3 regions of the Delftia sp. SD018 genome follow, and region 2 is predicted to be linked to each of the others. Evidence: predicted binding sites of a transcription regulator. Region 2 holds the regulator's gene; each other region holds the start of a gene.

Region 1 (10,389 bases), on a different contig from region 2:
CGTCGCGGTGCAGCTGGGTGTAGGCGTTCTCCACCGTGTCGCGGGCAATGCCCAGCGAGTCGGCCAGCGAGCGCGTGGCCGGCAGCTTCAGGCCCGGCAGCAGCGCCCCATCCAGGATCAGCGCACGCATGGCGCGCTGCACCCGCTGGTGCAGGTCCAGCTGTCGCAGGTCGGCATCTCCCATGCGGATCTTCAGGGTCTCAAGCTCGAAGGTCTTGCTCATGCGGTCTGCCGCCTTTCATCCCATTGCACCTCTTGGGCAGGCCATTGTACTGACGCAAACGCTGCGCGCCCATTGCAAAGTGGTCTGAAACAAGAGTGCGAAGTGTATGGATCATTCAGTCCACTTCGGCGCTCAAATACCCATTTCCCCAGACAGCCAGGAATCCAACCCCCAAGGAAAACGAGAAGACCATGCCTTCATCAGACACACACTCACCCCTTCGCTTCAGCGACCTCATCCACCCCGTGGTGGCCGGGCTGATCTCGGTCATCGTCAACTACGGCGGCACCTTCATCCTGGTGTTCCAGGCCGCCAAGGTGGCCGGCCTGAGCCCGGAACTCACGGCTTCGTGGGTGTGGTCGATTTCGATTGGCGTGGGCGTCACCGGGCTGGTGCTCAGCTGGCTCTCGCGCGAGCCCATCATCACGGCCTGGTCCACGCCGGCCGCCGCCTTCCTGGTGACGGCCCTGGCCACCACGCCGTATGCCGAGGCCGTGGGCGCCTATGTGGTGTCGGCCGCGGCCTTCGTGGTGCTGGGACTGTCGGGCTGGTTCGAGCGCGTGATCCGGCTGATTCCGCCCGGCGTGGCCTCGGGCCTGCTGGCGGGCATCCTGCTGCAGTTCGGCATCAAGGCCTTTGGCGGCATGAGCGTGGACCCGGTGCTGGCCGGCCTGCTGATCGTGGCCTACGTTCTGCTCAAGCGGCTGACGGCGCGCTATGCGGTGGTCGGCATCCTGGCGCTGGGCCTGGCGTTCCTGCTGGCGCAAGACCGGGTGGACCTGTCCGGGCTGCAGCTGCGCTTTGCCGCGCCCGTGTTCACGCGGCCGGAATTCACGTTCAACGCCCTGCTGAGTGTGGCCCTGCCGCTGTTCCTGATCACGCTGACCGGCCAGTACATGCCCGGCATGCTGGTGCTGCGCAACGACGGCTTCAAGACCAGCGCCAACCCCATCGTCACGCTGACGGGCCTGGGCTCGCTGCTGATGGCGCCGTTCGGCTCGCACGCCTTCAATATCGCCGCCATCACGGCCGCCATCTGCACGGGCAAGGAGGCGCATGAAGAGCCGTCCAGGCGCTGGATCGCGGGCATCGCTGCGGGCGTGTTCTACATCCTGGTGGGCGTGTTCGGCGTCACGCTGGCGGCCGTGTTCATGGCGTTCCCGGCCACCTTCATCACCACGCTGGCGGGCCTGGCGCTGCTGGGCACCATCGGCGGCAGCCTGGCCAATGCGCTGGCCGACGCCAAAACCCGCGAGGCCTCGCTGATCACCTTCCTGGCCGCCGCAGCCAACATTTCCATGCTGGGCATAGGCGGCGCCTTCTGGGGCCTGGTCATCGGTCTGGTCGCCCATGCCGTGCTCAATGGCCAGTGGCCGCGCCGGACCGCCCGCAGCGAGGCGGGCACCGGCAACGTGCCCGCCGCCGATGCCGCCATCAAAAGGAGCTGAAACCATGCTTGCGACACAAGACACCGCCGGCGGCACCGCCCAAGCCACCGACACCCTGACCCGCCACGACCAGCACGGCCGCTACCCCCAGGCCGAGACGGTGGGCGATTTCCGGCACAACCTGGCCACCGTGCAGGCGCGCATGGCCGCTGCCTGCCGCCGCGCGGGGCGCGACCCGGCCAGCGTGCGCCTGCTGCCCGTGAGCAAGACCAAGCCCGAGTCCAGCCTGCGCCTGGCCCACGCGGCGGGCTGCCGCATGCTGGGCGAGAACAAGGTGCAGGAAGCCTTCGGCAAGTGGGAGGCCATGCAGGACCTGGCCAATCTGCAGTGGTCCGTCATCGGCCACCTGCAGACCAACAAGGCCAGGCTGGTGGCGCGCTTTGCCAGCGAGTTCCAGGCGCTGGACAACCTGCGCGTGGCCGAGGCGCTGGACCGCCGCCTGCAGGCCGAAGGCCGGGCGCTGGACGTGTTCGTGCAGGTCAACACCTCTGGCGAGGCCAGCAAGTACGGCCTGCCGCCCGACGAGGTGCAGGGATTTGTCCAGGCCCTGCCCGCCTTCAGTGCGCTGCGCGTGCGTGGCCTGATGACGCTGGCCCTCTTCTCCAGCGAGGCCGAGCGCGTGCGCCAGTGCTTCGTGCTGCTGCGCCGCCTGCGCGACCAGCTGCGCCAGAGCGCGCCGGCGGGTATCTCGCTGGACGAGCTGTCCATGGGCATGTCCGGCGACTTCGAGATCGCCATCGAGGAAGGCGCCACCGTGGTGCGCGTGGGCCAGGCCATCTTCGGCGCCCGCGCCCAGCCGGACAGCTTTTACTGGCCCGCAGGCGGCCCTGATCCCGCCGCCCTGGCACTGCCCTGAGCGCGCCCCCTCGCCCCCCTTTTCGATTCAACCCTGACCCCGCTTGAGGACCTTGCCATGCAAAAAGCCATGCAACCCCTTGATTCCCGCCTGATGAAGGCCTATGCCCGCCAGCCCGTGTCCTTCGTTCGTGGCCGTGGAGCCCTGCTGTGGGACGAGCACGGCACCGAATACCTGGACGCCATTGCCGGCGTGGCCGTGACCGCCCTGGGCCACGCGCACCCGGAAATCGCCGCCGTGATTGCCGAGCAGGCCGGCCTGCTGCTGCACACCTCCAACGTGTTCCGCATCGACTGGCAGGAACGCCTGGGCCAGCGCCTGTGCGCCCTGGCCGGCATGGAGACCGCCTTCTTCTGCAACTCCGGCGCCGAGGCCAACGAGGCCGCGCTCAAGCTGGCGCGCCTGCACGGCCACCGCAGGCAGGTGGCGCGGCCTCAGATCCTGGTGATGGACAACGGCTTTCACGGCCGCACGCTGGCCACGCTGTCGGCCACCGGCAACCCGGCCAAGCAGCGCGGCTTCGAGCCGCTGATGCCGGGCTTCGTGCGCGTGCCCTATGACGACATCGCGGCCGTGCACCACGCCGCCGCCCAGCATGGCGACATCGTGGCCGTGCTGATCGAGCCCGTGCAGGGCGAAGGCGGCATCCGCCTGGCAAGCCCCGACTACCTGCGCCAGCTGCGCAGCCTGTGCGACCGGCATGGCTGGCTGCTGATGCTGGACGAGATCCAGACCGGCCTGGGACGCACCGGCGCCTGGTTCGGCCACCAGCACGCGGGCATCGCCCCCGACGTGATGACCCTGGCCAAGGCCCTGGGCAACGGCATTCCTATCGGCGCCTGCCTGGCGCGCGGGCCTGCGGCCGACCTGATCTCGCCCGGCCAGCATGGCTCCACCTTTGGCGGCAACCCGCTGGCCTGCCGCGTGGGCTGCACGGTGCTGGACATCATGGAGAGCGAGGACATCCCCGGCCGCGCCAGGCAATTGGGCCGGCGCCTGCTCAACGGCCTGCAGCAGGCGCTGCACGGCCACCCCGACGTGCTGGCCGTGCGCGGCCAGGGCCTGATGGTGGGCATCGAGCTGAACCGCAACTGCCAGGAACTGGTGGGCCGCGCGCTGGCCCAGCAGCGCCTGCTGATCACGGTGACGCGCGAATCCACCATCCGCCTGCTGCCCCCGCTGATCTGCGACGAGCGCCAGATCGACGACATCGTCGCCCGCCTGGCCTGCCTGCTGGAGTCGGCCAGCGCCGCGCAGGCAGGCGCCCCCGCCGCAGGCCAGCTGGCAGCTGCATGACCATCGATTCCCCCAGCCCTTGCCCCGACACAGGAACCATTCACCCATGTACGACGCATCCCTGACCCTGGCCGACTTCGACCTGCAGCTGGCAAAGGCCATCCAGAGCGAGAAACGCCGCCAGGAAGACCATGTGGAACTCATCGCCTCCGAAAACTACGCCAGCCCGCTGGTGATGGCGGTGCAGAACTCGGTCTTCACCAACAAGTACGCCGAGGGCTACCCCGGCAAGCGCTACTACAGCGGCTGCGAGAACGTGGACGTGGCCGAGCGCCTGGCCGTGGAACGCGCCATGGCGCTGTTCGACTGCGACTACGCCAACGTGCAGCCCCATGCCGGCGCCCAGGCCAATGCCGCCGTGTTCCTGGCGCTGGCCCAGCCCGGCGACACCGTCATGGGCATGAACCTGGCCCAGGGCGGCCACCTGACGCATGGCAACCCGTCCAACTTCTCGGGCCGCCATTACCGCATCGTCCCCTACGGCCTGGACCCCGCCACGGGCCTGATCGACTACGACGAGATGGAGCGCATCGCCCTGGAGCACCGGCCCCGCATGCTCATCGGCGGCTTCTCTGCCTACTCGCGCCACAAGGACTGGGCCCGCATGCGCGCCATTGCCGACAAGGTGGGCGCCGTGTTCTGGGTGGACATGGCCCATGTCGCAGGCCTGGTGGCTGCGGGCGAATACCCCAGCCCCCTGCCCCACGCGCATGTGGTCACCAGCACCACGCACAAGACGCTGCGCGGCCCGCGCGGCGGCCTGATCCTGTCCAAGGGACAGGACGAAACCTTCAACCGCCGCCTGAGCTCGGCCGTGTTCCCCGGCGTGCAGGGCGGGCCGCTCATGCATGTGATCGCCGCCAAGGCCGTCGCCTTCAAGGAGGCGCTGCAGCCCGGCTTCAAGACCTACCAGCGCCAGGTGCTGGCCAACGCCCGCGCCATGGCCGCCGTGATCCAGCAGCGCGGCTACCGCATCGTCTCGGGCGGCACGGACAACCACCTGATGCTGATCGACCTGTCCGACCGCAGCTACACCGGCAAGGATGCCGATGCCGCGCTCAGCGAGGCGCACATCACCACCAACAAGAACACCGTGCCCAACGACCCGCGCTCGCCCTTCGTGACCTCGGGCCTGCGCATAGGCACGCCCGCCGTCACCACGCGCGGCTTCGGCCAGGCGCAGTGCGAACAGCTGGCCGGCTGGCTGTGCGATGTGCTCGATGCGCTGGACGCGCAGGAAGGCGCCCGCTTTGCCAAGGTGGCGGCGCAGGTCAGGGAGCAGGTGACGGGGCTTTGCGCCCGCTATCCGGTGTACGGATAGCCCGCGCGCAGCCGTGGTGGATCAGGGGTTGGCGTTGAGGTTGGGGTTGGGGTTGGCGCAGGCGCCGTCCATCCCCGCCATCTCCGCCAGCTTCTGCATGCGCGAGCGCTGGTCCAGGCAGGCCTGGTGCTGGGCTTCGGCCGCCTTTTGCTGGGCCAGCTTCGCGGCCTTGGCGCGCTCGGCCTGCAGCTGGGCGATGCGCTCGCGGATCTGGGGCATGGCGGCCACGGCGGCCTTTTCGCCTTCAAGAATGGCGCTGGCGCGCTGGGTGAAGTCGGCCGGGCCGATGTCCAGCACCTTGGGGCGGATGGTGATGTCGGCGCGGGCCAGCTCGGCCTGGCCCAGCTTCTGGCCCATGATGGCAATGGACTGGCCCAGGGCGCCCAGCATGTTCTCGGGCGCCTTGCCACGGGCCTTGTTGGAGATGTCCACAGCGATCACCAGGTCGGCGCCCAGCTGGCGCGCGGCGTCCACGGGCACGGGGCTGGTGATGCCGCCATCGACGAAGTGGAACTTGCCGATGGCCACGGGCTGGAACACACCCGGAATGCTGCTGGAGGCACGCACCGCCTGCCCCGTATTGCCGCGCGCGAACACGGTGCGCTCGCCGTCTTCCAGCCGCGTGGACACGGCCACGAAGGGCTTGGCCAGCTGCTCCAGCGGCTTGCGGCCCACCTGTTCGTTCACATAGTCTTCCAGCTTCTGGCCCACCAGCAGGCCGCCGGAGGACAGCTGCAGGTCGCGGATCTTGGTCTCATCCAGCGCCACGGCCTTTTCCTGCAGCTCGAAGGCGTTCATGCCGCTCGCATACAGCGCCCCCACCACGCTGCCCGCGCTGGTGCCGGACACCACCGCAGGCGCAAGGCCATTGGCTTCCAGCATCTTGATGACGCCGATATGGGCAAAGCCCTTCACGGCCCCGCCGCCCAGGGCCAGACCGATCCTGATGGGCGCCACGGGTGTGCCCGGCGCGGTGGGCGCGGACTCGGGCGTAGCCGCCGAGGGGCTGGGCGGGTTGCTGCCGCAAGCAGCCAGCCCCGCCAGGCTCAGGTACACCAGTGGACGCAAAAGGGCTTGGAGGCGCATGCCGGAAGATCCTGCTGTCGGATGACGAGATTCGGGGCGGGCAGTATAGCGGCAGGGGCAAACCACCGCCGGAGACGCATCATGCTGCGGACGGCAAAGTGCGCCCTGAGGTCGCTCAGGGATGCTAGGGCTCAAACCGCTGGATTCGCGCCAGCACGTCCGCCATGGCATCGCGGGCTTCGGCAAGGTCGTAGTCGGACTGCAGGTTGAGCCAGCTTTGCGCGTCCGTGCCAAAGAAGACCGCAAGGCGCAGCGCCGTATCCGCCGTGATGCCGCGCATGCCCTTCACGATCTCGTTGATGCGCCGGGGCGGAACATCGATGGCCTTTGCCAACGCGTACTGGCTCAGGCCCATGGGTTCGAGCCACTCGTGCATCAGGATTTCTCCTGGGTGCGGTAGCCTGATTTCACGCGACATGTGCACTCCTTTCAGTTTCGGGCCACTTCAACTCCGGGGACTGAGCAACTCCCGCATCCCCTGCACAGCCTCCCGCAAAAACCCCCAGACCGCCTCGATGCGCTGAACCTGCCGGGCATCCGAGGGCATGCTCATCCAGAAGGTGCGGGTGAAGCAGGCCTCGGCGGGCAGCACGCGGCTGAGCACGGGGTCGCGGTCGGCGATGAAGGCGGGCAGCACGGCCAGGCCGGCACCGGCGCGCACGGCCTCGTACTGGGCGGTGATGCTGGTGCTGCGAAAGGCAAAGCGCTCGGGCTGGAACAGGGTGGACAGCAGCTGCAGCTCGCGCGTGAACAGCAGGTCGTCCACATAGTGGATGAAGCTGTGGTGGCGCAGGTCCTCGGTGCGCGCCACCAGCGGGCGGCGCGCAAGGTATTCGCGCTGGCCGTAGAGGAACAGCCGGTAGTCTGTGAGCTTGGTGACCACGGCCGAGCCGCGCGTGGGGCGCTCCAGCGAGATGACGATGTCGGCCTCGCGCCGCGACAGGTGCAGCAGGCGCGGCAGGGCCAGCAGGTCGATGCTCAGCAGCGGATGGCGCTGCGTCAGCGCGGCCAGCTGCGGGGCCAGCAGCTGGGTGCCGAAGCCCTCGGTGGCGCCCACGCGCACCAGGCCGGACGGGCCCTGGCTTGCGGATTCGGCCGCCAGCGGCATGCGCTCCAGCCCGGCGGCGGCGCGCTGCATGGCGTCTGCCACGCCCAGCAGCTGTCGGCCGGCCTCCGTAGGCCGCCATTGACCCGCTTCGCGTTCGAAGAGCACGGCCCCCAGCTGCTTTTCCAGGGCCTGGATGCGGCGCGACACCGTGGTGTGCTCCACGCCCAGTTGCCGCGCGGCGGCGGCCATGCTGCCGCTGCGCGCCAGCTCGCCAAAGAATCTCAGGTGGTCCCAGTCCATGGGTCGAGGCCGCCTCAGTCGGCTGCGGCGCGGCGCGCGGCCAGCGTGCTGGGCGCGCGCGCCAGCTCGTCGTTTTGCCGCACCAGGACGGCCATCATGTCCATGAACAGGCCCCGCTGCTCCTGCGGCAGCGGCTCCAGCATGCGCTGCTGGGCCCGCAGCACCGAGGGTTCGGCAGCGGCCAGCAGCGCGGCGCCTTCTGCGGTGACCGACAGCAGGCGCACGCGCCGGTCGGCCGGGCTGGTGTTGCGCACCATGAGGCCGCGCGCCTCCAACCGGTCGATGACGCTGCCAATGGTGGAGGTGTCGAAACCGATCATCCGCGCCAGCGTGCGCTGGTCCACGCCGGGCTGGCGCAGCACGGCCGACAGCGCCGCGTACTGCACGGGGGTCACGCCGAATTCCTGGGTCTCTTCCATGAAGACGGCTACCGCGATCTGCTGCAGGCGGCGGATGTGATAGCCGGGGTAGTTTTCTAGTTCTGCGGGTTGGTAGTCCATGGCCATTGCGCTCTTTTCCGGGTCCCTGCGGGCAAGCGCAGATGTTCGCATGAACCGCGCCCTCCGTTGGCGTTGGCTGGCGGACAGGTGATTCAACTGAACACGCTGTCCACCACCGTTTTGCCTGCATCCAGGGAAACCCCAGGCTGGCCTGATGCGAATCAACACTACACTCATCGTCAGCATACTGTTTAATTACTCGCAACGCAGCTGCCCCGCAGGCGGGCGACACGCACCACGAAGCACAGGACATCCATGAGCACCAGCATTTCTTCCCGGGCGCTGCCCGTTCTTGTGGCAGGCGGCGGCATTGGCGGCGTGGCGGCCGCGCTGGCCCTGGCGCGCCAGGGATTCGCCGTCAAGGTGCTGGAGCAGGCGCCGCAGCTGGGCGAGATCGGCGCCGGCATACAGCTGGGGCCCAACGCATTCGCGGCCTTCGACGCGCTGGGCATTGGCGAGCTGGCCCGTGGCCGCGCCGTCTATACCGACGAGATGGTGATGCACGACGCGCTCGATGAGCGGCTGGTCGGCCGCATTCCCACGGGCGAGGCGTTTCGCGCCCGCTTCGGCAACCCGTATGCGGTGATCCACCGCGCAGACATTCACACCTCGCTGCTTGAAGGCGCGCGCGCCCACGGCCAAATCGAGACGCTGACGGGCACGCGCATCGAAGCCGTGCAGCAGGAGGGCGATACCGTCACCGTGCGCGACCAGCACGGCCAGGTCCATATGGGCCAGGCCCTGATCGGCGCCGATGGGGTGAAGTCCGTGGTGCGCCAGCAGTATGTGGGCGATGCGGCGCGTGTCTCCGGCCACGTGGTGTACCGCGCCGTGGTGGAGAAGAACGACTTCCCCGAGGACCTGCGCTGGAATGCGGCCAGCATCTGGGTCGGCCCCAACTACCACCTGGTGCACTACCCGCTGCGCGGCGGCGAGCAATACAACGTGGTCGTCACCTTCCACAGCCGCGAGCAGGAGGAATGGGGCGTGCGCGAAGGCAGCCGCCAAGAGGTGCAAAGCTACTACAGCGACTGCTGCCCGCGCGCCCGCCAGCTCATAGACCTGCCCAAAAGCTGGAAGCGCTGGGCCACGGCCGACCGCGAGCCCATTGGCCAGTGGAGCTTCGGCCGCGCCACGCTGCTGGGCGATGCTGCCCACCCTACCCTGCAGTACATCGCCCAGGGCGCCTGCATGGCGCTGGAAGACGCGGTGACGCTGGGCCAGGCGCTCAAGCACTGCGGCAACGACTGGCCGCAGGCGCTGCGGCTGTACGAGCGCTCGCGCATTGCCCGCACGGCGCGCGTGGTGCTGTCCGCGCGCGAGATGGGCCGCATCTTCCACGCCAGCGCTGTGGAGCGCCTGGTGCGCAACGACCTCTGGAAGGGCCGCACACCCCAGCGTTTCTACGACGCCATGGAATGGCTGTACGGCTGGAAGGCCGAAACCTGCCTCGCCGAAGACTGAACACAAGGAGACCGCCATGCAAGAACTTGGCCGCCTGGAAGACCTGCCCCAGGACTACCGCGACGAACTCACGCGCAACAACCTGGTGCCGCTGTGGCCCAGCCTGCGCAACGTGATGCCGCCGCACACGCCGCGCCCGCGCACCCAGCCCATTGCCTGGCCCTACCAGGCCATCCGCCCGCTGCTGATGCAGGCCGGCGAGCTGACGCCCATCGAAAAAGCCGAGCGCCGCGTGCTGGTGCTGGCCAACCCCGGCCATGGGCTGGAGAAGATGCAGGCCAGCTCCTCCATCTACCTGGGCATGCAGCTGCTGCTGCCCGGCGAGTGGGCGCCCTCGCACCGCCACACGCCCAATGCCGTGCGCATGGTGGTGGAGGGCCAGGGCGCATGGAGCCTGGTCGATGGCGAGAAATGCCCAATGGAGCGCGGCGACCTCATCCTCACGCCCACGGGCCTGTGGCACGAGCATGGCCACGACGGCAACGAGCCCGTGGTCTGGCTCGATGTGCTGGACCTGCCCCTGGCCTACTACCTGGAAGTCACCTACCACGTGGACGGCCCGCGCCAGCCCGCCCTGCCCGGCCGTGGCGACCGGGCGTATGCGCGCGGCGGCCTGGCACCCACGCAGGTGTTCGCCCGCAGCGCCAAGGCCTACCCCATGCTGCGCTACCCATGGAAGGATGCGCGTGCCGCGCTGCTGGAGCTGGCCGCCGACCGGCCGGACCTGGACTGCGTGCAGCTGGCCTACACCAACCCCGAGACCGGGGCCGACTGCGAAAACATCCTGGGCTTCTACGCACTGATGCTGCGTCCGGGCCAGACGCTGCAGCTGCCCGCGCGCTCGCCG
Region 2 (10,389 bases):
TGGGCTGGGTGGGCCTGATCACCATGGGCTCGCTGTACTACCTGATCCCGCGCCTGTTCGGCAAGACCAAGATGCACTCGGTGGGCGCCATCGAACTGCACTTCTGGATGGCCACCATCGGCATCGTGCTGTACATCGCCGCGATGTGGATCGCCGGTGTGATGCAGGGCCTGATGTGGCGCGCCGTCAATCCCGATGGCACGCTGACCTACACCTTCGTCGAAAGCGTCAAGGCCAGCTATCCGTTCTACGTGATCCGCGTGGCCGGTGGCCTGCTGTACCTGGGCGGCATGCTGGTCATGCTGTGGAACACCTGGAAGACCGCGATCTCGGGCCGTTCGGTGAAGGTGGCCGTGCCTGCCGTCGTGGCCCACGCCTGAGCGTCTAGGAGCATTACTCATGTCCGATCACAACAATAGCGCTCCCAAGAGCTTTTCCCACGAGAAGGTGGAAACCAACAATTTCCTGCTGATCGTGCTGACCCTGCTGGTGGTGGCCGTCGGCGGCATGGTGGAAATCGTTCCGCTGTTCTTCCAGAAGTCGACCACGGAAGCGGTGGCGGGCCTCAAGCCCTACACGCCGCTGCAGCTGATGGGCCGCGACGTCTATCTGCGCGAGGGCTGCTACAACTGCCACTCGCAGATGATCCGCCCCTTCCGCGCCGAGACCATGCGCTACGGCCACTACTCGGTGGCTGGCGAGTTCGTCTATGACCACCCCTTCCAGTGGGGTTCCAAGCGCACGGGTCCCGACCTGCACCGCGTGGGCGGCAAGTACAGCGACGAATGGCATCGCATCCACCTGAACAACCCGCGCGACGTGGTGCCCGAGTCCAACATGCCTGCCTACACCTGGCTGGAAAAGAACAAGGTGGATGACACCGTGGTCGCCCAGCACATGAGCGCGCTGCGCAAGGTAGGCGTGCCCTACAGCGACGAGGAAATCAGCGGCGCTGCCGAGCAGGTCAAGGGCAAGACGGAAATGGACGCCGTCATCGCCTACCTGCAGGTCCTGGGCCGTTCGGTCAAGTAAAGGAGAGCGACATGGACATCACCACCATGCGCATCGTGGCCACGCTGGCCTCGCTGGCCTGCTTCATCGGCATCTGGTGGTGGGCGTTCGCCCGCCGCAACCAGGCCCGTTTCGACGAGGCCGCCCAGCTGCCGTTCGAGCAAGACTGAGTCCCTCCACCAGAACGAGAACTTCCCATGAGCGATTTCGTAAACAACTTCTGGTCGATCTATGTCACGGCGATCACGCTGGGCGGCATCATCGGCTGCCTGCTGCTGCTGTATCTCACCGCACGCAAGAAGGTGGTCCCATCGGCCGACAACACCACGGGCCACGTCTGGGACGAGGACCTGCGCGAGCTGAACAACCCCATGCCCAAGTGGTGGATGTGGCTGTTCATCATCACCTCGGTGTTCGGCTTCGCCTACCTGGCGGCCTATCCGGGCCTGGGCTCGTTCGCGGGCAAGCTGGGCTGGACGCAGCTGGGCGCCTATGAAAACGAGATGGCCAAGGCCCGCGCGGACCTGGAGCCGCTGTACGCCAAGTTCACGAGCATGAGCACCGAAGACATGGCCAAGGATCCCCAGGCCATGGCCATCGGCGAGCGCCTGTTCATGAACAACTGCGCACAGTGCCACGGCTCGGATGCACGCGGCGGCAAGAGCTTCCCCAACCTGACCGATGGCGACTGGCTGCATGGCGGCACGCCCGAGAAGATCAGGGAAACCATCACGGGTGGCCGCATCGGCATCATGCCGCCCATGGCCGCTGCCGTCGGCACGCCCGACGATGTGCGCAACCTCTCGCACTATGTGCTGAGCCTGTCGGGCAGCCCGCACGACTCGCTCAAGGCCTCGCTGGGCAAGTCCAAGTTCACGGCCTGCGCTGCCTGCCACGGCATGGACGGCAAGGGCAACCAGGCCCTGGGCGCGCCCAACCTGACCGATGACATCTGGCTGCACGGCTGGGGCGAGGCCGCCATCACGGCCATGATCAACAACGGCAAGCACAACGAGATGCCTGCCCAGAAGGACAAGCTGACCGAGGCGCAGATCGCGGTGCTTGCTTCCTATGTCTGGGGCATGTCGCACAAAGACGGCGCAGTCCGTCAGTAAGCACAGGGGCGGCGCTGCGGCGCCGCCTTTTTGCGTTTTGAGTTTTCAGATATTTCAAAAAAACAAAGGAACCCACCATGAAGCCCGAGAGCGGGGATGACACCGGGAAGCCTCCCCGCAAAGTCATTCCGATCACGCCGGCCACGCCTGATCCGGGCGAGCTGGTGTCGATGTTCGAGTCGGAAAAGAAGGTCTACCCGCGCTCCATCAGCGGTGTCTTCGCACGCTGGCGATGGGCCCTGGTGTTTCTCACCCAACTGGTTTTCTACGGCCTGCCCTGGCTGGAGTGGGGCCAGCGCCAGATGGTGCTGTTCGACCTCGGAACGCGGCGCTTCTATCTCTTCGGGCTGGTGCTGTACCCGCAGGACTTCATCTACCTGGCGGGCCTGCTGATCATCTCGGCGCTGGCATTGTTCCTGTTCACGGCCGTGGCCGGGCGCCTGTGGTGCGGCTTCTCGTGCCCGCAGACGGTCTATACCGAGATCTTCATGTGGGTGGAGCGCAAGGTCGAAGGCGACCGCAGCGCGCGCATGCGGCTGGACAAGAACGGCTGGACCTTCGAGAAGGCCTGGAAGAAGTCGCTCAAGCAGTTGCTGTGGATCGCCATTGCGCTGTGGACCGGCTTCACCTTCGTGGGCTACTTCGTGCCCATCCGCGAGCTGGGCGGTGAGCTGCTGGCGCTGCAGGGCAGCTGGCAGATGTTCTGGGTGCTGTTCTACGGCTTTGCCACCTATGGCAACGCGGGCTACATGCGCGAGCAGGTCTGCAAGTACATGTGCCCCTATGCGCGCTTTCAGAGCGCCATGTTCGACCGGGACACCATGATCGTCAGCTACGACACGGGCCGGGGCGAGCCGCGTGCGCCGCGCACCAAGAAGGTGGACTACAAGGCCCAGGGCCTGGGCGACTGCATCGACTGCAAGATGTGCGTGCAGGTCTGCCCCGTGGGCATCGACATCCGCAACGGTCTGCAATACGAATGCATTGGCTGCGGCCTGTGCATAGACGCCTGCAATTCCATCATGGACAAGATGGAGTACCCGCGCGGCCTGATCCGCCTGACCACGCAGAACGCCATGGCCGGCCTGTGGCGGCGTGCCCAGGTGCTGCGCCGCATCTTCCGTCCGCGCGTGCTGATCTACTCGGCCGTGCTGATCGGCTTGAGCGTGGTCATGATCGTGAGCCTGGCGTTGCGCCAGTCGGTCAAGGTGGACGTGATCCGCGACCGCGCCTCGCTGTCGCGCATCGTGGCGGGCGGCAAGCTGGAGAATGTCTACCGCCTGCAGATCATGAATGCCACCGAGCAGGCCCAGCGCTACCGCATCAGCGCCCACGGCCTCGATGGGCTGGAGCTGGCGTCCGAGCAGGAAGTCGAGGTCGGCCCGGCCGAGACGCGCGGCATTGCGGCGCGCCTGCAGATTCCCTACGGTTCGGCCGAGCCGGGCTCGCACACCGTATTCTTCGATATCGATGCCGTGCATTCGGGCGCGGGACGCGCGTCCGAAAAGGCCGTCTTCCTGGTGCCCCGGTGATGTTCCTGGCAGGCGCGGCACGGTCCGCGCCTGCCGCCTGAAAGAAAGAGGTTTCCCATGTCTTCCAGTCCCGCAGTGTCCGCGCCCGCGCAGGCTCCCTCGCACCCCGACGCCGGCAAGCCCTGGTGGAGGTTCGGCCATGTCTGGCTGGTGGTGGCCGGCCCGGCGGCCGTGGTGGTCGCTGCCGTGATCACGGCCATCATCGCCATCAACGGCGCCGATCCCGTGATCGACCCCGACTACTACCGCAACGGCATCACGATCAACGAGCGTGCCGATGGCGTGCGCGAAGTGCCCAAGAGCATGGCGCCCGCCGTCACCGGCCGCAACCATGCGGCCACGCCCGCGCACGATCACCCCACCGACCGCTGATCGCCGTGCACCCCTGCAAGAGGCCGCAGTCGCGGCCTTTTTGCATGGCGGATCGCATCTCCGGCATGCGCGACGGGTGAGGGTTTCCTACAGGCGTGCAGGGCGCTGCGGGGCTTGGCGCCATGCGTTGGCGCGGCGCACAATGAAGGCGACCCCTCGACAGCACAAGGAGATCGCTGATGTTGGCCCAACGCTGGATGTGGATTGCCTGGCCTGCCTTTCTGGCAGCCGCCGTGATGGAGATGCTGGTTTTTGCCTTTGTGGACCCGCTGGAGCTGCATTGGCTCGGCGACCTGGGCTGGTCGCGCCAGGGCATCTACACGCTGGCCTTCTTCGCCTTCTGGGGCGTGACCATGCTCTCCAGCCTGATGACCACCATGCTGGGCCGCTCGGCCCGCGATCTCAATGACGGCGTGGTCTCCGAGCCCGACCCGGACCTGGCCATGCAGGGGCTGGGGCGGGACTGATCGAGAGCCCGCCGCAATGAACAAGGCCCGCTGTCGCGGGCCTTGTTCATTGGCGGACGAATGCTTGCCGCCCTTGCAGCCTCACTGGCACTGCTGGCTGTTGACGATGCGCTTGAGCGCCTCCGTGTCCAGGATGCGCAGATGGCGCTGGCGCACCTCGATGATGTTGTCGTCCGCGAACTTGGAGAAGGTGCGGCTCACCGTCTCCAGCTTCAGGCCCAGGTAGCTGCCGATTTCCTCGCGCGTCATGCGCAGCACCAGTTCGGACTTGGAAAAGCCCCGTGCATGCAGGCGCTGCACCAGGTTGAGCACGAAGGCGGCCAGGCGCTCCTCGGCGCGCATGCTGCCCAGCAGCAGCATCACGCCGTGCTCGCGCACGATCTCGCGGCTCATGACCTTGTGCACATGGTTTTGCAGGGCCGTGACCTCGCGCGACAGGTCTTCCAGCTTGTCGAAGGGCATGACGCAGACTTCGGCGTCTTCCAGCGCGACGGCATCGCAGGTGTGGTGGTCGTTGACGATGCCGTCCAGGCCGATGATCTCGCCGGCCATCTGAAAGCCTGTGACCTGGTCGCGTCCGTCCTCGGTGGCCACGCAGGTCTTGAAGAAGCCGGTGCGGATGGCGTACAGCGAGGTGAATGTCTCGCCGTTGCGAAACAGCAGGCCTCCGCGCTTGACCTTGCGGCGCGTGGCCACGATGTCGTCGATGCGCTGCATCTGCTCGGCATCCAGGCCCATGGGCATGCACAGTTCGCGCAGGTTGCAGTTGGAGCAGGAGGCTTTGATGGTCTGAAGGTTCATGGAGTGATAAACATCAGCGGCACACAGCGTGCCGGCGGTGACCTCGTGGATTGCGATGAGTTGGATCAAATTGTCGCAGCAGTCCCTCAAACAACTCTTGATATGAGTCAAGGACATGACCGATGTGCTGCGGCACAGTCGAGGTATTAGAGGAAAAAACCCATGACCGCTGTCACCCCAGAGCTGCTGCGTCGCTTTGACGTACCGGGGCCCCGATACACCTCGTTCCCTACCGCCGACCGCTTTGTCGAGGCCTTTGGTGCAGAGGACTATATCCTGGCGCTGCAACAACGCAAATCGAGTACCGCAGCGCGTGCCACGCCTTTGTCGCTGTATGTGCACGTGCCCTTTTGCGAGTCGCTTTGCTACTACTGCGCCTGCAACAAGATCGTGACGCGCCACCACGATCGCGCTGCCGTCTACCTGGACTACCTGGCGCGCGAGATGGCCTTGCATACGGCCCATTGCGGCAAGGGCCAGACCGTCAGCCAGCTGCACCTGGGCGGCGGCACGCCCACCTTCTTCTCCGACGACGAGCTGCGCACGCTGATGGGCCTGTTGCGCGAGCATTTCAAGCTGGAGCCGGGTGGCGAGTATTCCATCGAGGTCGATCCGCGCACCGTCAGCGTCGAGCGCCTGGCCGTGCTCAAGGAGCTGGGCTTCAACCGCCTGAGCTTCGGTGTGCAGGACTTCGACGAACAGGTGCAGATCGCCGTGCACCGCGTGCAGCCGGCAGAGCAGGTGTTCGAGCTGGTGGCGGCCGCGCGGCAGTTGGGCTTTGCCTCCATCAACGTGGACCTGATCTACGGCCTGCCCAAGCAGACGCCCGAATCCTTCGAGCGCACGCTGGCCCAGGTCAACGCGCTGCGGCCCGATCGCATCGCGCTCTATGCCTATGCCCACCTGCCCGAGCGCTTCAAGCCGCAGCGGCGCATTGCGGCCGAGGATCTGCCCCAGGGGGCCGACAAGCTGGCCATGCTGTCGCGTTCCATCGCCGCGTTCATGGACGGTGGCTATGTCTACGTGGGCATGGACCACTTCGCCCTGCCCGAGGACTCGCTGGCCGTGGCCAAGCGCCAGGGCCGGCTGCACCGCAACTTCCAGGGCTACAGCACCCAGCCCGACTGCGACCTGATTGCGCTGGGCGTGTCGGCCATCGGCAAGGTGGGCGCCAGCTACAGCCAGAACGCCAAGACGCTGGAGGAGTACTACGACGCCATCGACGCCAGCCACCTGCCCGTGGTGCGGGGCCTGGCGCTGTCGCGCGACGACCTGGTGCGCCGCGCCGTCATCATGGCCATCATGTGCCAGGGCGCCGTGCTGTTCGAGCCCATGGAGCAGGCATGGCTGCTGGGCTTTCGCGAGTACTTCGCGCCCGAGATGGCGGCCCTGGAGGACCTGCAGGCCAAGGGCCTGGTGCAGATCAGCGACGAGGGCTTCCAGGTCACGCCCATGGGCTGGTACTTCGTGCGCGGCGTGGCCATGCTGTTTGACCGATATCTGCAGGCGGACAAGAACCGGGCGCGGTTTTCGAGGATCATCTAGGCCCCATGCTCTTGTCGCTGCTCTGGACCACTTTGATCATGGGGCTCGTCGGCGGGCCCCATTGCCTGGCCATGTGCGCTGCGCCCTGCGGCGTGGTCACGGGCGGGGAGGGGCAGGGCGGTGGCTCGCAGGTGGTGGCCGTGCATGGATTGCAAAGCCGGCTGTGGCTGCGCACGGCGCTGTTCCACGGCGGCCGTCTGGCCGGCTATGCCAGCCTGGGCGCTGCCTCGGCCCTGGCCATGGAGAGCCTGTCCTGGCTCACCAGCCAGACCACGGCGCTGCAGCCGTTCTGGACGCTGACCCATGTCGCCGTGATGGCCTGGGGCCTGGCCATGATGGTGCAGGCCCGCCAGCCCGCCTGGCTGGAGTCTGCCGGCCGCGCTGCCTGGCGGCGCGTGCAGCCCTGGGTGTCGGCGCCGGGCGGCACGCTGGCGGCAGGCTATGCCTGGGCGCTCATGCCTTGCGGACTGCTGTATTCGGCCGTGCTGGTCGCCGCGCTCAGCGGCGGCCCGTTGCAGGGCGCGCTGGCCATGGCGGCCTTTGGCGTGGGCAGCGGCCTGTGGCTGGTGGCCGGCCCCTGGCTGTGGCGGCTGGGCCGGCAGCGCCTGAACGGCCTGCGCGCCGAATGGGGCACGCGCCTGGCCGGCCTGATGCTGGTGGGCGTGGCCGTCTGGGCGCTGTGGATGGACCTGATCTACAAGCCCAGCCTCTGGTGCCGTTGAGCAACAGCTGAGGCCAGACTTGGCACCTGGGGTCGCGGATTGGCTGCGAGGCCCTCAGAACTGGAGATAATGCCCGAATCATCGGCTTACATATTGCCGATTCCTTCAGCCTCGGGGCCGTTGCCGCGCGTGAACCATTCCGTCCTCATCGATATCCGAGACCTCCGTCCGGGCATGTTTGTCCAGCTCGATGTTGGGTGGCTGAACCATCCCTTTCCGGTCAGCAGCTTCAAGATCACCTCCAGCGCACAGATCCAGACCCTGAAATCCCTGGGCCTGGAGGTGGTGCGCTGTGTCCCGCACAAAAGCGACACCTGGCCCGCCGAGGTGCGCACCCCGCCGCCGCAGGAGCTGCCGCCCGTCGTGGTGGCCCCCGAGCCTGCACCCACCGAACCTGCGCCAGCACCGCTGCTGCTGTCCGTGCCCGACTGGCGCGGCCGGCTGGAGGACTGCAATGCGCGCTTTCAGAAGGTGGAGCGCGGCTATGTGGCCATAGAGACCACCATCGCCAGCGCGCCCGAGCAGGCGCGCATGCCCACCGAGGCCCTGGTCGATGGCTGCCTGGCCGAACTGGCGGGCCCGCAGGACGTGGCCATTCACCTGCTGTCCGATGGCGTGGGCAGCAGCCAGAGCGTGCATGCCGTCAACGTGACCGTGCTCAGCCTGCTGCTGGGCCGGGCCCTGGGCCTGCAGGAATCGCTGCTGCGCGACCTGGGCCTGGCGGCGCTGCTGCATGACGCGGGCAAGCCCGTGGCCGGTGTCGAAGGCATGCACGGCCTGGCCCTGGAGCCTTCCGTGCCCGACGCCCTGCGCGAGCGCTACGAGCGCCATGTGGGCGAATCCGTGGCCATTGCCATGCGAATGGGCCTGTCGGCCCAGGTCACCACGGCCATCGCCCAGCACCATGAATGGGCCGACGGCACGGGGTTCCCGCTGAGCCTGGTGGCCGAAGACATGGAACTCACGGGCCAGATCCTGGCCCTGGTCAACAGCTACGATCGCCTGTGCAATCCCGGCGATGCACAGACGCCGCATACGCCGCACGAGGCCCTGTCCATGCTGTTCAGTCGGCTGCGCGACAAGTTCGCCGCGCCCGTGCTCAATGGCTTCATCCGCATGATGGGTGTGTTCCCGCCGGGCTCGGTGGTGGAGCTGACCGACGGGCGCCATGCCATGGTCATGTCCGTGAATGCATCACGCCCGCTCAAGCCCTCGGTGATGGTGCACGATGCCGGCGTGCCGGCCGCGCAGGCGCCCGTGCTGGCGCTGGAGCTGTTTCCCGAGCTGGGCATACGCCGGGGAGTGGCGCCCGCGCAACTGCCGCGCGATGCGCTGGACTACCTGTCGCCGCGCCGGCGTGTCTGCTATTACTTTGAACGGGCGGTGGAGTTGGATCCACCGAAGGTGGCGTCTTGAACAAGCAAGCGCTCAACCGCGCCTGGCCCCGCCTGCTCGATGCACTGCAGGAGGCCCTGTGGCTGATCGATGCGCGCACCCTGAAGGTGCTGCGCGCCAACGCTGCCAGCGAATCCGTCACCGGCTATGAGGCCGATGCGGCCCCGGGGCTGCCCGTGCAGGTGCTGGCCGCCACGCCGCAGCAGCAGGCTTTCTGGAGCGATCCCTTCAACTGGCAGGCCGGAGCCCAGTTCATTGCCGAGGTGCGCCGCGCCGATGGCCAGCTGGCGCCCGTGGAGATGCGCGTGCGCGCGCTCGACGGCGAGGTGCTGCTGGTCAGCATGCTGGACCGGCGCGAGCAGGCCTTGCACGAGGCCGAGTTCGAGAGCCTGCTGGGCGAGCTGCGCGCCACGCTGGAGTCCGCGGCCGACGCCATCCTGGTCTGCGATCCCGATGGCCGCATCCGCGCCTTCAACCACCGCTTTGCCACGCTCTGGGGCATTCCCGAGGCGCTGCTGGTGCGCCGCAACGACGTGGCCATCCTCGACCACCTGGCCGGCCAGGTGCGCGATGCCGAATCCTATGCGCGCCAGTTGAAGCTGCTGTCGGCCCAGCCCCTGATGGAGGCGGCCGACGTGCTGGACCTGCGCGACGGCCGCATCCTGGAGCGCCGCGCCGTGCCTCAGCTGCGCCGGGGCCTGCCCATGGGGCGGATCTTTTCCTTTCGCGACATCACGGCCGAGGCCCAGACCCAGGCGGGCCTGGAGCTGGCCGCGCGCGTCTTCGAGTCCAGCCTGGACGGCATCTTCATTGCCGACGGCTACATGGATGTGGCCCGCACCAACCCGGCCTGCGAACGCCTGCTGGGCGGCATGCCCGTGCAGGGGCGCACGGTGGAGTCGCTGTTCGAGGCCTCCGAAGGCCAGGCCGACACCCTGGGCGACCTGGCCCGCATCCAGTGGCACCAGGGCGGCTTCTGGGAGGGCGACCTGTGGCTGCGCCAGGCCGGCGGCGCGCGCTGCGCCGTGCGCCTGTCCTGGGTGCCGCTGCGCAACGCGCAGGGCGACGTGGTGCAGAGCATCGGCTTCATGCGCGACCTCACGCAGCAGCGCGTGGCCCAGCAGCGCATTGAACAGCTGGCCTACAGCGACGCGCTCACCGGCCTGCCCAACCGCCTGAACCTCACGGAGCGCGTGGATGCAGCCATCGAGGCCGCGCGCGCAGGCGGCACGGTGTTCAGCATCCTGTTCATCGACCTGGACCGCTTCAAGATCATCAACGACTCGCTGGGCCACCAGTTCGGCGACCGCGTGCTCAAGCTGGTCGCGCAGCGCCTGAGCGACTGCATGCGGCCCGTGGACATCCTGTGCCGGCTGGGTGGCGACGAGTTCGTGCTCTATCTGCAGGGCTGCAACGCCGAGCTGGCCGC
Region 3 (10,389 bases), on a different contig from region 2:
GATCACCACGGCCGCGTTGTCGTTGGCCTGCTTGGCCGCAAAGCCCAGAAAGCCGGGCCGGTGCTGGCTGGAGGCCACGATGCAGGGCCGCTCGGCGCCGTGATGCTCCTGGGCCAGATGGCGCAGCACGGCGCCGAAGGCTTCCCGCCTTATGCGCACCGTGTTGCCCTTGTGCGTTCTGACTTCCAGGCCGCTGTCGCTGCGGCGGATGACAGTGAAGGACGCGGTGCGTCCCTTGTCGGGCGTCTTCAGGGGCTTGTCCTGGGCGATGCCGTCCCAGAAGGCATTGAAATCGTTGTTGGAGAGCACGCGCACGAAAAAGAGGTCCATTGCCTGGAGGTTTTCTTGGACGTGGAGTCTCCCTGGCTTCGACTGGCCGAAGATGAGCAAATCTGAGCAGTGCCGCTCAATGTGCGAGAAATTTGAGGAAGATCCGGCCTTGCCGCGTTCTGACCTCGGTCCCTTCGATAAAGCCCATCAGTCTGGCCGAACCGTCCATGGAGTACAGCGCCGGCCCATCGATGCGGTAGATGGGCCTGGTCCCGCACCGGACGAATTCATCGCCTTCGACACGCCCGATTTCGTTTCCGTGCCCATCAAGCACAGTCCACGAGCCTCCTGCAATCATGGCCTCACCCGGCAGTTGCCGGTTCCCAAGTGAAACCACCAATCTAAGGAACGCGAGGTGTCTGAATCTGAGCGAATCTGAGCAGTCGTGTAAAGCTGGGCCGCCGACGCCTTGGGCAGGGTCCTGTGGAAACTCGTGTGCGCCAGGCCCAAGCCGCATCGCACCGGCCAAAAGAAGCTGGCTGCGATCTAGGGGCACTGCATGCGTGGGCGATTGAGCGGTTCGCAGCCAAGTAGAATTGTTTCATATCAAAGACATGCTGCTCTGAAAGTTGCAGCGACCGGGCCCGCTTGCGGGCCTTGTGCATGAGGTGCGCCTCCCACTGCCTGTATCTGGGTGCATGTCCTGATTCTCTGTAGGCCCGGCCTGCGATCCAATCTCGCGCATGGGGCTGAGCCTTCTCGTCAAATTGCTCTCATTTATGAAGATCTGCTGTCGCCAACCGGATGCGCCTGCGGCATTGCCTTTCGGCTTGCCCGGGGGCCATGCCGTGTGGTGCACGCCGCGCTGCGGAGGGCGGGCGTGAGCGAACAGGCGCTGTACGATCTGGCCCCCGTTCTGGAGCTGATGCTGCTGGGCCTGTTGCTGGCGCTGGGCCCCCTGGCCTGGGTGTGGCTGCGCAACCGCAGCGGCGGCTCGCTCAAGCGGCTGCAGGCGCTGTCGGTGCTCACGCTGTTCCTGACCTTCGATCTGGTGCTGTTCGGCGCCTTCACCCGCCTGACTGATTCCGGCCTGGGCTGCCCCGACTGGCCGGGCTGCTATGGCAGCGCCAGCCCCATGGGCGCCCGCGCGCAGATTGCCGAGGCGCAGGCCGCCATGCCCACCGGGCCGGTGACGCATGGCAAGGCATGGATAGAGATGGTTCACCGCTATCTGGCAACCACCGTGGGCGTGCTCATCATCGCCATGACCATCATGGCCTGGCGGCGCGCGCGGCGCCTGGGCAGGGCGGGTGGCGCAGGGGCCGAGCGTACAGGGGCGGAGGGCACAGGCGGTGCCCTGAGTCCGTGGTGGCCCACGCTGGCGCTGTTCTGGGTCTGCCTGCAGGGCGCCTTTGGAGCCTGGACCGTGACCATGAAGCTTTTCCCGGCCATCGTGACCCTGCACCTGCTGGGCGGCACGGGGCTGCTGGCCTTGCTGTGCGTGCCCGCCGTGGGGTTGAGCCGTGCTGCGCGCCAGCAAAGGGCGACCGTGATTTCGCCCGCGCTGCGCGCGGGGCTGTGGCTGGGCCTTGCGCTGCTGGTGCTGCAGGTGGCGCTGGGCGGCTGGGTCAGCACCAACTATGCGGTGCTGGCCTGCAGCAGTTTCCCGACCTGCCAGGGCAGTTGGTGGCCGGCCATGGATTTTTCGCAGGCGCTGCAGATCTGGCGTCCGTTGGGCCTGCTGCAGGACGGCAGCAACATCAGCTTTGCGGGCCTCACGGCCATCCACTATCTGCACCGCCTGGCAGCCTATGTGGTGGTGGCTGCGCTGGCCGGGCTGTGGTGGCGTTTGGGTGAAGTGCCCGCACTGGCGTCGCAGCGCCGCGTGCTGGGTGCGTTTTTGGTGCTGCAGGTGCTGACAGGCCTGTCGAACGTGGTGCTCGATTGGCCGCTGGTGGCCGCGGTGCTGCATACGGGCGGCGCAGCTGCGCTGGTGACCGTGATTGTTTGGTGCCTGGCGGCCAGCCGCCCGGGCGCACTGCGGGACGGTCTGCCGGTTGCCCGTGGAGAGATTGCATGAGTAAACAAGCTTCCCTGAGTGTCGAGCCCTCGCGCTGGACACAGTTCTATGCCCTGACCAAGCCGCGTGTGGTGCAGCTGATCGTGTTCTGCGCACTGATCGGCATGGTGCTGGCCGTGCCAGGCTGGCCCAACGCCGACCAGTGGCTGCACATGGCGCTGGCCTGCCTGGGCATCTGGCTGGTGGCGGGCGCGGCTGCCGCCTTCAACTGCCTGGTGGAGCGCCATATCGATGCGCGCATGAAGCGCACCTCCTGGCGGCCCACGGCGCGCGGCGAGCTGAGCAGCCAGCAGGCGCTGGCCTTCTCGGCCATCCTGTGCACGCTGGGCGCGCTGGTGCTGCTGCTGTGCACCAACCCGCTGACCATGTGGCTGACGCTGGCCACCTTCGTGGGCTATGCCGTGATCTACACGGTGATCCTCAAGCCCGCCACGCCGCAGAACATCGTGATCGGCGGTGCCTCCGGTGCCATGCCGCCCGTGCTGGGCTGGGCCGCGATGACGGGCCAGGTCGGTCCCGAGGCGCTGATCCTGTTCCTTATCATCTTCCTGTGGACACCACCCCATTTCTGGGCGCTGGCGCTGTACCGCGTGGAAGACTACCGCCAGTCCGGCCTGCCCATGCTGCCCGTGACGCATGGCAGCGAGTACACGCGGCTGCAGATCCTGCTGTACACGGTGATCCTGTTTGCGGCCTGCATGCTGCCCTTCATGTACGGCATGAGTTCCTGGCTGTACCTGGTGGTGGCCGTGGTGCTGAGTGTGGGCTTCTGTGCCTATGCCTTTGCACTGTGGCGCAATTACTCGGACCAGCTGTCGCGCAAGACCTTCCGCTTCTCGCTGATCCATCTGAGCGTGCTGTTCCTGGCGCTGCTGATCGATCACTACCTCTGGCTGGGCTGATGGGTTGATGGCCTGAGGGCCATGGCCGCGCAATGACAAACCGGGCCCTTGAGGCCCGGTTTGTCTTGGTGCCTGCCGCCTTACTTGATCTGCCGCTTTTCCAGCTTGCGCGCCAGCGTGCGCCGGTGCATGCCCAGGCGGCGGGCGGCTTCGGAGATGTTGAAATCGCTCTCGGCCAGGGTTTCGTGGATGTGTTCCCACTCCAGCGTCTTGATGGAGGTGGGGTTGCGTGACAGTTCCACGTCGGTGCGGCCCTCGAGGCGGCCGAAGGCGGCCTCGATATCGTCGGTGTTGGAGGGCTTGGCCAGATAGTGGCATGCGCCTAGCTTGACCGCCTCCACGGCCGTGGCAATGCTGGCATAGCCTGTGAGCACGACGATCAGCGCCTCGGGGCTGTGCTGGTGCAGCATCTGCACGCAGCTCAGGCCCGACGCGTTGCCCGCCAGCTTGAGGTCCATGACGGCGTATTGCGGCGAGTGCGTCTGCAGCAGCTCGCGCACTTCCTCGGCGCTGGCGGCCTGCAGCACGCGGTAGCCACGCCGCTCGAACGAGCGCGTCAGCGTGCGCGCAAAGGTCGCATCGTCTTCAACCAGCAGCAGGAGGCGGGAGCTGTCCATGGGCGATTCGGGTTCCTGTGGGCGCCGCTTCAGGCGCCGGGTTCAATGGCAATCGATGACAGGGGCAGGCGGATCTCCACCTCACTGCCCCGCGGCGGGGTGTTCCTCACCTGAACGCGTCCGCCCAGCGAGCGCGCCACGTTGAGCACCAGGAACAGGCCCAGCCCCCGGCCCGGGCGCTCCGTCTTGGTGGAGATATGGCGCTGGCCCAGCTGTTCCAGCACGGCGGGTGCAAAGCCCGGTCCCTTGTCGCGCACGGTGATGCACAGCATGCCAGTGCGCACGGCCAGGTGCAGCGCCACATGGCGGGGGGAGGCTTCGGCCGCATTGTCGAGCACATTGCAAACCATTTGCTGCAACGCGGTATCGGAAAGAATGGGGAAGTCCTCGTCGGCCTGGACATAGTCGAAATGCTCCACGGCGTGGCGTGACTGCCAGTGCGCGACCACGCCGTCCATGAAGGCGCGCAGCGTGGTGGCCTGTGGCGCATCGGCGCGGGTCTCGCCGGCCGACATGAGCACGCTGGAGACGATGGACTTGCAGCGCAGCAGCTGCTGCTGCATTTCCTGCAGGTCGGCCAGCAGGTCGGGGTCTTGCGTGATCGCGGGCATGCGCTGCCAGTCGCCCAGGATGACGGACATGGTGGACAGCGGCGTGCCCAGCTCGTGCGCCGCGCCCGTGGCCAGCAGGCCCATGCGCACGATGTGCTCCTCTTCGCTGGCACGCTGGCGCATGTTGGCCAGCCGTGCGTCACGCCGGCGCAGGTTGGAGACGATGCGGCGCAGGAAGACCACCAGCAGCACCGTGGTCAGCCCGAAGCTGATCAGAATGCCGCTCACGTACAGGCCGGGCAGCCCGTCGGGACCTGCAGCGCCAATGGGCAGGGGCCAGTGCACGATGGCCAGCACCAGGGTGCACAGCGAGGTGCTGGCAACGATGATCCAGGCGTGCACGGGCCTGAGCAGCACGGCGCCCAGAATGCCCTGCAGCAGGAACAGATAGATGAAGGGATTGCTGGCGCCGCCGCTCAAATACAGCTGTATGGCCAGGGCGAGCACGTCGGCCAGCAGGGCCAGGAACAGGTTGCGCGCCGAGATCTGGCGGCGGTGGCTGCGGTACCAGTAGATGTAGCCAAGATTGGTGAAGACGCTGGCCATCAGCACCAGGGCCATGGCCGGCAGCGGCAGGGTGATGCCGAAGCCGTAGTGCACCAGGGAGATGGTGATCACCTGCCCGACCACGGCAAACCAGCGCAGCTGTATCAGCAGCTGCATGTTCTGGCGTTCGGTGGTGCGCTCGACGCGGAACAGGGACTCTGAAGGCGAATTCACGCGGGCGATTGTGCGCTACCGCAGGCAGCCGTGGCGCGGCAGGGTCTTGTAGAGGACTGGCGTAAAAAAGGCCACCGATGTCATCGGTGGCCCTGTTGCCTGGAGCGACGGCTTTACGGCTCTACGGCTTTACGGCTCTACGGCTCTACGGCTCTACGGCTCTACGGCTTTACGGCTTTACGGCTTGCTGCTTGCCTGCCGGTCATTGCGCCTGACCAGCCAGGCCGCGCCGACCACCATCAGCGCCAGCCCGTACCAGGTCAGCGCATAGACCAGGTGGCTGTTGGGGAAGCGGATCACGGTCATGCCCGGGCGCGGCCAGGTGCCGTCTGCCACGGGCTGGCCCGGCAGGCCTGCGTCGATGAAGTAGGGGGCTGCATGGTCCAGGCCCTGGGCCTGTGCAATGGCCGCCACATCGCGCGAGAACCAGCGCTGCTGCGCGGGATCGTTCTCGCGCAGGAAGCCGCCGCGCGGCTCGCTGATGCGCAGCAGGCCGGCCACCGTCACCGGATCCTGGGGCGCCTGTGCGGGCTGATCCTGCCAGCGTGCGCGCTGCGCTGTGGGAATGAAGCCCCGGTTCACCAGCACCTGGTTGCCGTTGTCCATCTGCAGCGGCGTCAGCACCCAGAAGCCGGCACCCAATTCGGTCACGGCCTGGGTCAGCACGGTCTTGCCGGCCAGCCAGTGGCCGCTGGCCTGCACGGCGCGGTACTCGTGGTCGGCGGCCGTGATCTGCGGCCATTCGGCGGGCGGGGGCAGGGCAGCGGGCGCGGCGTGCACGCGCTGGTCCACGCGCTCTATCAAGTCCAGCTTCCAGGCACGGCGCTGGACCTGCCAGCTGCCCAGGAAGATGAAGCCCAAAAACAAGGCGATGCCCACCGAGATGAGCATCGCCTGAGCGAGTGGGCCACGCCGGCGCGATGCGCCGGCGTGGCTGGAGGGCCCGGAGTTTCCGGATGCGGTCAAGGCGTGACCGAGGCCGGAGCCGTCTGCGCGGCAGGGTCGGCCGGCATGGTGTGCTGGGGCATCATGTTGGTGTTCATGTGGAACATGACCCACAGGGTGCCCGCAATGCCGATGGCCACGAAGACCACGGTGAAGATGGTGGACAGCAGGGTCCAGCCGCCTTCGATCTTGCCGTTCATGTGCAGGAAGAAGACCATGTGGACCAGGATCTGCACCACGGCGAAGCCGCCGAGCACCATTACGGCCGTTGCACGGTCCGAGATGACATTGCTCATCACCAGCCAGAACGGGATGGCCGTCAGGATGATCGAGAGCACGAAGCCCCACATATAGCCCGAGAAGGTGCTGTGCGGGCCTGCGTCGTGGTGGTGATCGTCATGGCCGTGATGGTCGTGGTGACCGTGGCCATGGCCGGCGTGGATGTCGTGTGCAGCCATTTACAGCACCCCCATCAGGTAAACAAAAGTGAAGACGCCGATCCAGACCACGTCCAAGAAGTGCCAGAACATCGACAGGCACATCAGGCGGCGGTTGTTCTCGTGCGTCAGGCCGTGCTTGTTGATCTGGATCATCAGCGTGACCAGCCAGATCAGGCCGAAGCTCACGTGCAGGCCGTGGGTGCCCACCAGCGTGAAGAACGAGGACAGGAAGGCGCTGCGCTGAGGGCCTGCGCCCTCGTGCAGCAGGTGGGAGAACTCATAGAGTTCCAGGCCCAGGAAGCACAGGCCGAACAGGCCGGTGATGGCCAGCCACAGCTGGGTGCCGCCCAGCTTGCCCTGCTGCTTTTGCAGCATGGCGAAGCCGAAGGTGATGGACGACAGCAGCAGGAAGGCCGTGTTCATCGCCACCAGGGGCAGGTCGAACAACTGGGCGCCCGTGGGGCCTGCAGCGTAGTTGCGGCCCAGCACGCCATAGGTGGCGAACAGCGCTGCAAAGATCAGGCAGTCGCTCATCAGGTAGAGCCAGAAGCCCAGAGCGGTGCCGTTTTCGGGATGGGGCTCCTCGGCGAGGTGGTACTCGCGCGGGGCCAGGGCGGCAGCGCCGCCTGCGGTGTAACGGGTATCAGACATGACGTGCCAGCTGTTGTGTGCGCAGTTCTTCCGTGGCCGCGACTTCCGCGGCGGGGATGTAGTAGTCGCGCTTGTAGTTGAACGTGTGGATGATCGATGCCAGCACGGTGGCGGCGAACGACGCAATGGCCAGGGGCCACATGTGCCAGATCATCGCGAAGCCGAAGACCGTGGACAGCGCGGCGATCACGACACCGGCGCCGGTGTTGGACGGCATGTGGACGGGCTTGAAGCCGGTCAGCGGACGCTGGTAGCCGTGCTTCTTCATGTCCCACCAGGCATCGATCTCATGCACCACGGGCGTGAAGGCGAAGTTGTACTGGGGAGGGGGCGAGGAGGTGGCCCACTCCAGCGTGCGGCCTTCCCATGGGTCGCCGGTCACGTCACGCAGCTGGTCGCGCTTGAAGTAGCTGACCACCAGCTGGATCAGGAAGCTGCCGATGCCCAGTGCCACCAGACCGGCGCCCAGGGCGGCGATCACGAACCAGATCTGCAGCGAGGGGTCCTCGAAGTGGTTGGCACGGCGTGTCACGCCCATCAGGCCCAGCACGTACAGCGGTGTGAAGGCGACCCAGAAGCCGACCAGCCAGAACCAGAACGAGCACTTGCCCCAGAACTCGTCGAGCTTGTAGCCGAAGGCCTTGGGGAACCAGAAGTTGATGCCGGCGAACACGCCGAACACCACGCCGCCGATGATCACGTTGTGAAAGTGGGCGATCAGGAACAGGCTGTTGTGCAGCACGAAGTCGGCCGGGGGAACGGCCAGCAGCACGCCGGTCATGCCGCCGATGGCAAAGGTGCACATGAAGCCCACGGTCCACAGCATCGGCACCGTGAAGCGGATGCGGCCGCGGTACATGGTGAACAGCCAGTTGAAGATCTTGGCGCCCGTCGGGATCGAGATGATCATCGTCGTGATGCCGAAGAAGGTGTTCACGCTGGCGCCGGAGCCCATGGTGAAGAAGTGGTGCAGCCAGACCAGGTAGGACAGGATGGTGATACACACCGTCGCGTACACCATGGAGGTGTAGCCGAACAGGCGCTTGCGGCTGAAGGTGGAGACGATCTCCGAGAAGATGCCGAAGCAGGGCAGGATCAGGATGTAGACCTCGGGGTGGCCCCAGATCCAGATCAGGTTCACGTACAGCATGGGGTTGCCGCCCAGCTCGTTCGTGAAGAAGTTCGTGCCGACGTAGCGGTCCAGCGACATCAGCACCAGGGCTGCGGTCAGGATGGGGAACGAGGCCACGATCAGCGCGTTGGTGCACAGGGCGGTCCAGGTGAAGACGGGCATCTTCATCAGGTTCATGCCGGGTGCGCGCATCTTGATGATGGTCACGATCAGGTTGATGCCTGACAGCGTGGTGCCGACGCCGGCCACCTGCAATCCCCAGATGTAGTAGTCAAGCCCGACCCCGGGGTTCTGCGCCCCCAGGTTGGACAGTGCCAGCCAGCCGGAGGTGGAGAACTCGCCCAGGAACAGCGAGATCATCACCAGCACGGCGCCGCCCGTGGTCATCCAGAAGCTGAAGTTGTTCAGGAACGGGAAGGACACGTCGCGGGCGCCGATCTGCAGCGGCACCAGATAGTTCATCAGGCCGGTCACGAAGGGCATGGCCACGAAGAAGATCATGATCACGCCGTGGGCCGTGAAGATCTGGTCGTAGTGGTGCGGAGGCAGGTAGCCCAGGTTGTCGCCGAAGGCCATGGCCTGCTGCAGGCGCATCATCAGCGCGTCGGCAAAGCCGCGCAGCAGCATGACCAGACCGAGGATCATGTACATGATGCCGATCTTCTTGTGGTCGATGCTGCACAGCCAGTCGCGCCACAGCGGGCCCCACAGGCGGAACTTGGTGAGCAGGCCCAGCACGGCAAGGCCGCCGAGCACCACGGCGATGAAGGTCGCCAGCACGATGGGCTCATGCGCCATCGGGATGGAGTCCCAAGTGATGCGTCCCAGCAGCCAGTGGGCCTGTGCCGGGGAGGTATGTTCAGACATATCGAGTCTCTTAGGTCGTGATGGGAGCGGGCGGCGGTCTGGCCGTCGTCCGCGTCCGCTAACTGCTTATTGCTGCGCAGCGGCTGCGGAGCCGTCGCGCTGGTCCAGGAAGGCCACGACGCGGTCGGCGTTTTGCACCGTGCACACATCCTGGGGCAGGTTCATGCCCACGGCCTTGAGATAGGCTTCGCCGCCGGCAGCGTCGATGGCCATCATGTGATGCATGCACATCTTGCCTTCTTCGACACAGCGGTTGAGCACCTTGTCGTACAGGCCTTCGTCCACCGTGGCGAAGCGCTCGACCGGGTTGCGCTCGCTGGGCTTGACCAGGTTCAGGTAGGTATCGCGCGTCAGGGCCTTGCCTTCGGACTTGGCCTTGGCAACCCACTGATCGAACTCTTCGTTGCTCAGGCCATGGAACTTGAACGTCATGCCCGAGAAGCCGGCGCCGCTGTAGTGCGATGCTAGGCCGTGGAACACGCCGGGCTTGTTGATCACGGCGTTCAGCTCGGTCTGCATGCCGGGCATGGCATAGATCATGCCGGCCAGGTCAGGCACGTAGAAGGAGTTCATCGTCGAGGTGGCGGTCAGCTTGAAGTGGATGGGACGATCCACGGGAGCGGCCAGCTCGTTGACGGTGGCGATGCCTTTTTCAGGGATGAAGAACAGCCACTTCCAGTCCATGGCCACGACCTGCACCTCCAGCGGCTTGACATCGGTGCTCAGCGGCTTGGTGGCCGAGACGCGGTCCAGCGGACGGTAGGGGTCCAGCTTGTGGGTGCTGATCCAGGTGATGGCGCCCAGCGCGATGATGATCATCAGCGGCACGGACCAGATCACCAGCTCCAGCGTGGTGGAGTGGTGCCATTCGGGGTCGTAGTGGGCCTCGGTGTTCGACTGGCGGTATTTCCAGGCGAAAAGCAGCGTGAGGATGATCACCGGGATGATGATGATCAGCATCAGCAAGGTGGCCGTGACCACCAGGTTGCCTTGCTGCGCGGCGATGTCGCCGGCGGGGTTGAGCACGACGGCTTTGCTGCAGCCAGTGAGACTGGCTGTCAAAGCGGCCGCGGTGAGCCACGCAGGCCCACGGAGTTCCTTGATTTTTAGCATGCTAGGGGCGCAACAAGAGCGCGTTTACATAGAAACGCGGA

The links. Region 2 encodes FNR, which switches genes on or off when oxygen is low (the NO sensors DNR and NnrR bind a similar motif). Its sites were predicted from a motif close to TTGATNNNNATCAA; they were not measured.
Positions count from the first base shown of each region.
Region 1: a site for FNR is predicted at 8,230-8,243, ahead of INR38_RS13565 (3-hydroxybenzoate 6-monooxygenase). Genes of this name have one in related genera too.
Region 3: a site for FNR is predicted at 867-880, ahead of INR38_RS21395 (COX15/CtaA family protein). Genes of this name have one in related genera too.

Region 1 covers NZ_JADDRN010000011.1:172,907-183,295, forward strand. The annotation lists gene INR38_RS13520 (PLP-dependent aminotransferase family protein) at 1-223, opposite strand, end outside; gene INR38_RS13525 (benzoate/H(+) symporter BenE family transporter) at 415-1,671, shown strand; gene INR38_RS13530 (YggS family pyridoxal phosphate-dependent enzyme) at 1,676-2,527, shown strand; gene INR38_RS13535 (aspartate aminotransferase family protein) at 2,597-3,823, shown strand; gene glyA (serine hydroxymethyltransferase) at 3,870-5,144, shown strand; gene INR38_RS13545 (patatin-like phospholipase family protein) at 5,166-6,230, opposite strand; gene INR38_RS13550 (HigA family addiction module antitoxin) at 6,355-6,648, opposite strand; gene INR38_RS13555 (LysR family transcriptional regulator) at 6,676-7,578, opposite strand; gene INR38_RS13560 (MarR family winged helix-turn-helix transcriptional regulator) at 7,593-8,129, opposite strand; gene INR38_RS13565 (3-hydroxybenzoate 6-monooxygenase) at 8,334-9,542, shown strand; gene INR38_RS13570 (cupin domain-containing protein) at 9,559-10,389, shown strand, end outside.
Region 2 covers NZ_JADDRN010000010.1:19,900-30,288, reverse strand. The annotation lists gene ccoN (cytochrome-c oxidase, cbb3-type subunit I) at 1-380, shown strand, start outside; gene ccoO (cytochrome-c oxidase, cbb3-type subunit II) at 400-1,032, shown strand; gene INR38_RS12005 (cbb3-type cytochrome c oxidase subunit 3) at 1,044-1,181, shown strand; gene ccoP (cytochrome-c oxidase, cbb3-type subunit III) at 1,209-2,126, shown strand; gene ccoG (cytochrome c oxidase accessory protein CcoG) at 2,204-3,658, shown strand; gene INR38_RS11990 (FixH family protein) at 3,716-4,030, shown strand; gene INR38_RS11985 (hypothetical protein) at 4,210-4,497, shown strand; gene fnr (fumarate/nitrate reduction transcriptional regulator Fnr) at 4,579-5,298, opposite strand; gene hemN (oxygen-independent coproporphyrinogen III oxidase) at 5,461-6,843, shown strand; gene INR38_RS11970 (sulfite exporter TauE/SafE family protein) at 6,849-7,565, shown strand; gene INR38_RS11965 (HD-GYP domain-containing protein) at 7,635-8,981, shown strand; gene INR38_RS11960 (bifunctional diguanylate cyclase/phosphodiesterase) at 8,978-10,389, shown strand, end outside.
Region 3 covers NZ_JADDRN010000024.1:416-10,804, forward strand. The annotation lists gene INR38_RS21390 (hypothetical protein) at 1-330, opposite strand, end outside; gene INR38_RS21395 (COX15/CtaA family protein) at 1,151-2,350, shown strand; gene cyoE (heme o synthase) at 2,347-3,252, shown strand; gene INR38_RS21405 (response regulator transcription factor) at 3,333-3,869, opposite strand; gene INR38_RS21410 (ATP-binding protein) at 3,899-5,200, opposite strand; gene INR38_RS21415 (SURF1 family protein) at 5,378-6,091, opposite strand; gene cyoD (cytochrome o ubiquinol oxidase subunit IV) at 6,163-6,603, opposite strand; gene cyoC (cytochrome o ubiquinol oxidase subunit III) at 6,604-7,236, opposite strand; gene cyoB (cytochrome o ubiquinol oxidase subunit I) at 7,229-9,235, opposite strand; gene cyoA (ubiquinol oxidase subunit II) at 9,302-10,348, opposite strand.